Regions from separate parts of the Caulobacter sp. GW821-FHT12D05 genome, predicted to be linked through region 2. Evidence: riboswitches for the same ligand, from Rfam matches in the RefSeq annotation. Region 2 holds a riboswitch; the other holds the start of a gene.
What was found. A riboswitch is a leader RNA that binds a small molecule or an ion and turns the genes downstream of it on or off. The one in region 2 is predicted to bind glycine.

Region 1 (4,536 bases), on a different contig from region 2:
TTCGCCGACCTGCAGAACTTCCGCGGCACCTCGTACGTCTTCGACCTCGACCGCTTCACCAGCTTCGAGGGCAAGACCGGCCCCTACCTGCTGTACCAGTCGGTGCGCATCAAGAGCGTGCTGCGCAAGGCGTCGGAAGCCGGCGCGACCGCCGGCCGCATCGTGATCCACGAACCGGCCGAGCGCGACCTGGCCATGCTGCTGGACGCCTTCGAGGGCGCCCTGCAGGAGGCCTATGACAAGAAGGCCCCCAACTTCGTGGCCGAGCACGCCTACAAGCTGGCCCAGACCTTCTCGAAGTTCTACGCCGCCTGCCCGATCATGAGCGCCGACACCGAAGAGCTGCGGGCCTCGCGCCTGAGCCTCGCCGAAACGACGCTGCGGCAGCTGGAGCTGACCCTCGACCTGCTGGGTATCGAAGCGCCCGAGCGGATGTAACCTCCCTCGCGCCCTCCGGCGGTTGCAATCGCCGCGAGGGCGCAGGACAGTCCCGGCGCTTTTATGCGTTCGGGAGGGGTTATGAATTCGTCCGTGGTCGCCATGTTGATGGCGAGCGTCTGCGTGAGCGCGATCGCTGGGCCGAGCCTGGCCGCCGACAAGGCCAAATCCACCGACAAGTTCGCTGAAGCCACCGCCGGGCTCGAGCGCAAGGACGGGCTGGTTCCGGTCTTCGTCGACAAGAAAGACGGCAAGGTCTTTCTGCTGCTGCCCAAGCCGGGCGCGGACGGGATCGCGGGGCGGTATCTTTACCAGACCTATCTGCGCGCTGGCCTGGGCTCGAACCCGACCGGCCTGGATCGCTCGGCGCCAGGCGACACCCAGATCATCGCCTTCCGCCGCGTGGGCGGGAAGGTCATCGCCCAGTTCGAGAACTGGGGGTTCCTGGCCCCGCGCGGCTCGGCCGACGAGCAGGCGGCGGTGAAGGACTCGTTCCCGGTCTCCAGCGTCTGGTCCAACGCCATCGAGGCCGAGGGCGCGGATGGCCGACTGCTGGTCGATGTCACCAGCTTCCTGGTCCGTGACGCTCAGGGCGTGGCCAAGACCCTCAAGCGCAGCAAGCAGGGCGACTTCCGGCTGAACGACGGCCTGTCCTATGCCGACACCGGCGAGGTGAACGTCTTCCCCCTGAACGTCGAGCTGGAGGCGGTCGAGACCTTCGTCGGCGATGATCCGGGCGGCGAGGTGCGCGGTATCGTGCCGGATCCGCGCAACGTCACCCTGGTGCTGCACCACTCATTCGTGGCCCTGCCCGAGCCGGGCTACATCCCGCGCCAGAACGACCCGCGTGTCGGCGTCATCGACCACACCGTGGCGGACTATTCCGCGCCGCTGAACGAGCCGGTGGTCTATCGCCTGGCGCACCGCTTCCGCCTGGAGAAGACCGATCCCGCCGCCGCCCGGTCGCCGGTCAAGAAGCCGATTGTCTTCTATGTCGACCGCGCCGCGCCCGAGCCGGTGCGCTCGGCCCTGGTCGAGGGCGGACGCTGGTGGAACCAGGCGTTCGAGGCGGCCGGCTTCATCGACGCCTTCAAGGTCGAGGTGCTGCCCGATGGGGTCAGCCCGCTGGACGCCCGCTACAACGTCGTCAACTGGGTGCACCGCCAGACGCGCGGTTGGTCCTACGGCCACGCGGTGGTCGATCCGCGCACCGGCGAGATCATCAAGGGCGACGTCCTCTTGGGCTCGGACCGCATCCGCCAGGATCGGCTGATCTTCGAGGGCCTGCTGGGCGCCGACAAGACCGGGACGGGCGGCCCCAACGATCCGATCGAGATTTCGCTGGCCCGCATCCGCCAGCTGTCGCCGCATGAGATCGGCCACTCGATCGGCTTGCAGCACAATTTCGCGGCCAGCACCTATGCCGGCCGCGCCTCGGTCATGGACTATCCGGGGCCGAAGGTCGCCATCAAGGACGGCCAGCTGGACTTCTCCGACGCCTACGGGCGCGGGATCGGGGCCTGGGACAAGTTCGTGATCGACTGGCTGTACGGCGTGGCCCCAGCGGGCGTCGACGAGAAGGCCTGGCTGAAGGCCAAGGCCGACAAGAGCCAGGCCGAGGGCCTGCGCTATGTCTCCGACGAGGACGCGCGGGGGCAGGATACGCCGCACCCGCTGGGCGCGGTCTGGGACAACGGCGCCGATCCGGTCGCCGAGCTCGACCAGACCATGGCGGTGCGCAAGATCGCCCTGGACCGTTTCGGCCTCGGCAACCTGCCCAAGGGCGCTTCGGTCGCCGACCTGCGCCGCATCGTCGTGCCGATCTACATCTTCCATCGTTACCAGGTCGACGCGACGGCCAAGCTGGTCGGCGGGGTCGACTTCACCTACGGCGCGCAGGGCGATGGCCATGAGGCCAGCAAGCCGGTCCCGGCCGCCCGCCAGGCCGCTGCGATCGACGCTCTGCTGAAGACGGTGACGCCGGCCGCGCTGGACCTCTCCGACAAGACCCTGGATGTCCTGACCTCGGGCCAATCGCAGGGAACCGACCACGCCTACGAGATCGAGACCTTCCAGCAGGGTCCGGTGTTTGACCTGCCCGCCACAGCCGAGGTCGCGGCCGACATGGTCTGGAGCGATCTCTTCGCGCCGGCGCGCCTGAACCGCCTGGTCGAGGCCAAGCGTCGTGACGCCGCCCAGCCGGGCGTCGAGGGGCTGCTGGACAAGGCCCTGGCCTTCGCTGCCTTCGACGGTAAGGCGACCGGTCGCCAAGCCGAACTGGCTCGCCGCGTGCGTCAGCGCATGGTGGTCAGCCTGGCCGACGCCCTGGCCGACAAGAGCCTGTCGCCGACCGCCGCCGCCGTGATCCGCGCGCGCCTGGCCGACTGGGGCAAGGGGCTGACGGCAGCAGCGACCGGCGGCGCGGCCGACCGCGCCCAGGCTCGCGCGCTGGCCGGGATCGTCGCCGACGAGAGCGGCGGTCGCCTGGCCGCCCTGGTCGAGGACGGCAAGGCCAAGGTTGTCACCCCGCCCGGTCCGCCGATCGGCGAGGACGACTGGTTCGGGGATCTTTAGGCCGCGCTTGACTCAGGGGCAGCCCTCCCGCATTGACCCCGACGACCCTCGCGGGAGACGTCGGGATTCGCTCCCGAGGCCGAAGGCGCAACCGCCCCGGAAACGCTCAGGCAAAAGGACCGCGCGGGTTTAGAAACGCTGGAAAGCAGTCGCTCGAAAGAGTGGCTCGCCGAAGGAGCAAGGCCGACCTCAAACAGCAGAGGGGGAAGGCCGGAATCTCTCAGGCACAAGGGACAGCGGGGGCGCGACCAACCGGCGGACGCCGGTCGTCTCGCCGACCCCGCTAGGAGCCCGCACAGTGTCCGATCAAGACCTCAAGAAGACCCCCTTGTTCGACGCCCACGTGGCGCTGGGCGCGCGCATGGTGCCGTTCGCCGGCTACTCCATGCCGGTGCAGTACAAGGACGGGGTGCTGAAAGAGCACCTCTGGACCCGCGAGCACGCTGGCCTGTTCGACGTCTCGCACATGGGCCAGGCCCGCCTGCGCGGCGAGAACCCCGCCAAGAGCTTCGAGAAGGTCGTCTCGGCCGACTACCAGGGCCTGAAGGCTGGCAAGCAGCGCTACGGCGTGCTGCTGAATGCCGAGGGCGGGATCATCGACGACCTGATGACCGCGCGTCCCGACGACGACGGCCTGTTCGTGGTGGTCAACGGCGCCTGCAAGGACAACGACTACAAGATCATCGCCGACGCCCTGGCCGGCGAGGCCACGGTGACCCGTCTGAAAGACCGCGCGCTGCTGGCGCTGCAAGGTCCGGAAGCCGCCGCCGTGCTGGCCGCGCATGTGCCGGAAGCCGCTGGCATGGTGTTCATGGACACTGTCGCCCTGGCCGCCTTCGGCGTCGACGCGATCATCTCGCGCTCGGGCTACACGGGCGAGGACGGCTACGAGATCTCGGTCCCAGCCGACGCCGCCGAGGGCATCTGGAACACCCTGCTGGCCGACGAACGCGTCAAGCCGATCGGCCTGGGCGCCCGCGACAGCCTGCGCCTGGAAGCGGGCCTGCCGCTGTACGGCCACGACCTGGACGAGACCGTCTCGCCGATTGAGGGCGGGCTGAACTTCGCCGTCGGCAAATCGCGCCGCGAGGCCGGCGACTATCTGGGCGCGGCCCGGATCGGCAAGGAACTGGCCGGCGAACTCTCGCGCGTCCGCGTCAATCTCAAGGTGCTGGAAGGCGCCCCGGCTCGTGAAGGCGCCGAGATCGCCGACGAAGCGGGCAATGTCATCGGCAAGGTGACCAGCGGCGGCTTCGCGCCCTCGCTCGGCTTCCCCATCGCCATCGGTTTCGCCCCGCCGGCCTATGCGGTCGTGGGCGCGAAGCTCAAGGTCATCGTTCGTGGAAAGCAGGCCGCTGCAGAAGTGGTCGCCACCCCGTTCGTTCCGAACCGTTACGTCCGCAAACTCTAATCAAGGGCCGACAGAGATGCGTTTCACCAAAGATCATGAATGGGTCGTCGTCCAAGGCGACGTCGCCACCGTCGGCATCACCGCCTACGCCGCCGAGCAACTGGGCGACGTGG
Region 2 (4,536 bases):
GATGTAGCGGGCGCGAAGGTTGGCGCTGAAGACGTCGCCGGCCCAGTCGATCGAGGCGTTCGCGCGGGTCTTGGGCGCGCCCAGACCGAACGAATAGCCCTGCGACTTGACGTACTCGATCTTGCTGACGCCGTCGTTGGTGGTCAGGCTGTTGATCCAGGTGCCCAGCAGGCGGGCGCGGATACGGCCCGGAGCGCCCGGGATCAGGCGGTCGAACGCGGTCGAGTACGAGATCTCGGCGTCGAAGCCGTCGGTCTTGTAGTTGGCCAGGTTGACGTAGGTCGAGACGATCCGGGTGATCGTGCCGGCAGAGTCACGGGTGATCCGCGAGCACAGGTCCTGGTTGCCGTTGGCGCACCGGGTGACGATGTCCTGGGCCGCGATCGTGGTGATCACGTTGTCGATGTTGATGTTGAAGTAGTCGACCGACATGCTCAGGCCCGAGATCGCCGGCGGCGAATAGACGAAGCCCGTAGTGAAGGTCTTGGCCGTCTCAGGGTTCAGGTTCGGGTTGCCGCCGCCGTTGGTCAGCACATAGACGCTGGAGTTGTTCGTCGGGTCGGTCAGGGTGTTGTAGCCGGTCGTCGACGACGTGAAGAGCTCGGTCAGGTTGGCCGAACGGATGTCACGCGACTTGGTGATGCGACCACGGAAGCCCGGGAAGAACTCGTTGGTGGCGCCCAGCTTCCACGACCAGATCGAACCGGTGGTGTCGTAGTCCGAGATGCGCGCGGCGGCGTTGATTTCCAGCTTGTTGAAGACCGGGACGTCACGAACGACCGGCACCAGCACTTCGGCGAAGGCTTCCTTGACGCTGAAGCTGCCGGCCATGGCCGAGAAGCTGAACGAGGTGAAGGCCTTGGCGGTGTCCAGAGCGCCGACCGTGCGATCGACAGACTCCTTGCGGGCCTCGGCGCCGACAGCGATCGAGACCGGACCGGCCGGCAGCGAGAAGGGCTCGCCGCGCAGGCTGAAGCCGCCGACGTCCAGCTTGCTGGTTTCACGCATCGACGGCGTGCCGGTGACGTAAGCCAGCGCCGCCTGCGAGGGCGCGCCCTGTCCGAACAGGTTGATCGGCACGCAGTTGGTCGTCGGGTTGCTCAGGGCGATCCGGCAGACCGCCTGGCCGGTGGTCGGGCTGATCACCGAGTCGACGGCGTTGGCGTAGTTCTGGGTCAGGAAGAACCCAGGGGTGTCGATGTTGTTTTCCTGCTCGCCGTGGCTGTAGTAGGCGCTCCAGCGCCAGCCACCGTCGAGCTCGCCGTCCAGGGCGATCGTGCCCTGGGTCGAGACGCGCTCGAAGTCGATCGTCGGATAGGCCTCGGTGTTGAAGCGACCCATCGTGAAGGTGGTCTGGCCCGCAGCGGCCATCGCCGTCTTCACCGCCGTCGGCAGGAAGGCGTTGTCCGACTTGATCGTCAGGTTGCCGCGGTTGTGGTCGCCGAACCAGATGTAGTTGTTCCACATCCGCGAGCGACGCAGCTCGGCCGTCAGCTTGACCTTGTCGGTCAGGTCGTAGGTGGCGCTGGCCATGGTGGCGTAGCGCTTCTGCGGCGTGACCAGCGGCGACAGGTCGTCGTTCGAGGGGCCTTCGCCACCGATCGAGTTCGTGCCCTGCACCGTACCGTAGTCGAAGGCGCGCAGGGTGCCGTCCGGATTGAAGGTCTGGCCGCGCAGCACGCCCGACATGATCAGGCCGCCCGGGGCCGCATTCGCGAAGCCGACGTCGGGCGCCAGGATGAAGCGGCCCGCGCCGTTCGAGATGGTGGCCCAGCGGCCGATGTTCGGGCGACTGTTCTTCGGAATGACGCCGTCGTTGTCGAGATATTCGCCGCCGATGACGAAGTGGCCGCGGCCATTGGCGAAGGTCGTGCCGGCCGCGCCTTCGACGCGGATCTGCTTGGCGTCGTCAAAGGACGACTCGCCGCCTTCGATGCCGAACTTGAAGCCGGTGAAGGTGCGGTCGATGGACAGGTTGACGACGCCGGCGACGGCGCCCGAACCCCAGGCGGCCGAGGCGCCGCCGGTCACGACGTCCACGCCCTTCAGCAGCACGCTGGGGATCATGTTGAGGTCGTTCTCGCCCGAGAAGCGACGGCCATCCAGCAGCACCAGGGTGCGGTTGATGCCGAGGCCACGCAGGTCGACCGGAGCGTTGCCAGCGCCGGTGTTGGTGCCGGTGGTCTGCGGCGAGGTGGTGGCGCGGAACTGCGGCAGGTCGTTCAGGGCGGCGGCCACGTTCGGACGGGCGCCGACGGCGAGGTCCTGGGCGGTGACGCGCACGGTCGGGGTCGGGGCCTGGAAGCCGGCGCGGTCGATGCGCGAGGCGGTGACGACGATCTCACCAACGCTCGTGTCGTCGGCCTTAGCCGCCGCGTCTTGAGCGAAGGCTGCGCCGTGCAGGACCAGGACGGCGGGAACGAGGCTGCAACCCAGCAGCAGGTTCCGACGGGTTTGACGCGAAGAATTCAAAAGAGATCCCCTCTGTTTCAGCAGTCGACAGTCGCCCTCTCCCGCCACGGCCGTTGCTCGGCCGCGTTCGGTTGCGCGTCGCCGGAAGGTCAGCACCTCCAGGCGTCACAGGCGTTCCTCTGCCCCCGCTGTCCCGTGGCCTGAGAGATTCAGGCGCATGTGCGCCCTTGCTCCTTCGGCGAGGCCGCTCGCTTATGGAGCGGTCCTGCTTTCCAGCGTCCTCGTGTTCTGCGGTCCTTGGTGCCTGAGCGTTTCCGGGGCGGTTGCGCCTTCGGCGTCGGGCCGAAACCCGATCTCTTCCGCGAGAACCCGGGCAATACGAACGCTTCGTTTGATCCCGTCAAAAGCCGCTCGCGCGGCATAAACGCCCACCAGGTTTATGAACGGAGAGATGGAAATTCCCAAGCTCAACCCGAGGCCACGCGGTTCGCTCGTCGGCTCTCGCCCAGGTTCGTGGCCGTGACAGGTCCGTGACAGTTTGGACCGTTTGGCATGACCCCCGAGAAACAGCGACGCTTAGGCGTTTCGCCCACGAATGCACAAACTATAGGCGCCAAAAGCCCAATATTTGCACATATATCACCGACCGGCGGCGGCGTTGCGCCAACGGGCCAGCAATTCAGCTCGACGGCCTTGGTCGAAATTGGCCAGCAAGGCCGGCCCGACGCGGATCGGCCGTCCGCCGGGGCCAAGAGTCGCCGCGCCGCCGACCGGCCGGATCGGCGTCAGCCGCGCCTCGGCCAGGCGCTTCTGGCCGTCCTCGGACATCAGATAATCCAGGAAAACGCGCGCGGCCTTGGGATGCGGCGCCGAGCGGGTGATGAAGGCCACCCGCGAAATCGACAGGTGATAATCGGTCGGCACCACATAGCCGACGTCAGGGTTGCGATGGCGCGCCCACCAGTCAGCGTAGAAGCCGTTCATATTGAACACCAGCAACCCCGGCCCCGACAGCTCGTTCAGCAGCGCCGCGCCCGGCACGAACAGGTGCGGCTTCGACTTGGCCAGTTCCTCGTACAGCGCCCAAGCGTCCGGATAGGCTTGCAGGTCGCTGGACAAGTACATGAACCCGACCCCGCTCTTTTCGGGATCGTACATGGCGATGCGGCCGCGCCAGCGCGCCGGGTCAGCGCGCAACGCCGCCAGCAGAGCCGCGTGGCTGCGCGGGACCTCCGACGCCTTCAGCACCTTCTTGTTGTAGGCGAAAACGATCGGCTCGGCCGTGACGCCATAGCCCTGGTCGCGCCAGACCGCCCAGGCCGGCAGGCCCTTCGCCTCGGGACTGCGATAGGTCTGAGCGTAGCCGTCATTGATCAGCTTGACCTGGATGTCCATCGACGAGCTCCAGGCGACGTCGCCGACGGGCTTGTTGGCGTCGATCTCGGCGATCAGGCGCGTGCGCATCGGCGTGGCGGCCAGTTCGACGAACCGGACCTTGATCTTGGGGAAGCGCTGCTGGAAGCCTTCGCCGATCGCCTGGTGGACGTCGGTATTGGCGTAGACGACGACCTCGCCCTCGCGCTCGGCGGCGCGTACGTCCCAGCCGCTCGTCTCCTGCCCAGGATGCTTGGGCGCGCAGCCCGCCAGCGCCGAGGCGAGCATCAGCGCGGCGGCCAGCAGCCCGCGTCTCTTGACCGCTCGTGGCAATCGGCGTCGGATGGCGCTTTCTCCTTCCCGCGTTCGGTCCCTACATCCCCGATGAAGATACTCGTTGTCGAGGATGATCCGCCTCTACGCCGTTCGCTGACCGCGACGCTGGAGAGCGAGGGGCACCAGGCGATCTGCGCCGAGACCGGCGAAGCCGCCCTGGCCCTGGCCGCCGGCGGCGACTTCGAGGCCATTGTCCTGGACATCGGCCTGCCCGACATCGACGGCTTCGAGATCCTGGGCCAGCTGCGCCGCGAAGGCGTGCTGACGCCGATTGTCATGCTGACGGCCCGCGACGCCGTGCACGACCGCATCGCCGGCCTGGACATGGGCGCGGATGACTATGTGCTGAAGCCCTTCGACCCGTTCGAGCTGGTGGCCCGCGTGCGCGCCGTGGTCCGGCGCAAAAGCGGCTAT

Region 1: linked by a shared signal. The riboswitch ahead of gcvT (glycine cleavage system aminomethyltransferase GcvT) and the one ahead of AC1RRR_RS02305 (TonB-dependent receptor domain-containing protein) in region 2 are both predicted to bind glycine.

Annotation. Positions count from the first base shown of each region.
Region 1 covers NZ_JBXAQO010000003.1:177,768-182,303, forward strand. Annotated here, with positions in the region: gene AC1RRR_RS13720 (arginine--tRNA ligase) at 1-438, shown strand, start outside; gene AC1RRR_RS13725 (zinc-dependent metalloprotease) at 520-3,012, shown strand; glycine riboswitch at 3,054-3,144, shown strand; gene gcvT (glycine cleavage system aminomethyltransferase GcvT) at 3,311-4,423, shown strand; partial or broken gene gcvH (glycine cleavage system protein GcvH) at 4,434-4,536, shown strand, end outside.
Region 2 covers NZ_JBXAQO010000001.1:505,070-509,605, reverse strand. Annotated here, with positions in the region: gene AC1RRR_RS02305 (TonB-dependent receptor domain-containing protein) at 1-2,472, opposite strand, end outside; glycine riboswitch at 2,599-2,690, opposite strand; glycine riboswitch at 2,694-2,784, opposite strand; gene AC1RRR_RS02300 (ABC transporter substrate-binding protein) at 3,052-4,074, opposite strand; gene AC1RRR_RS02295 (response regulator transcription factor) at 4,171-4,536, shown strand, end outside.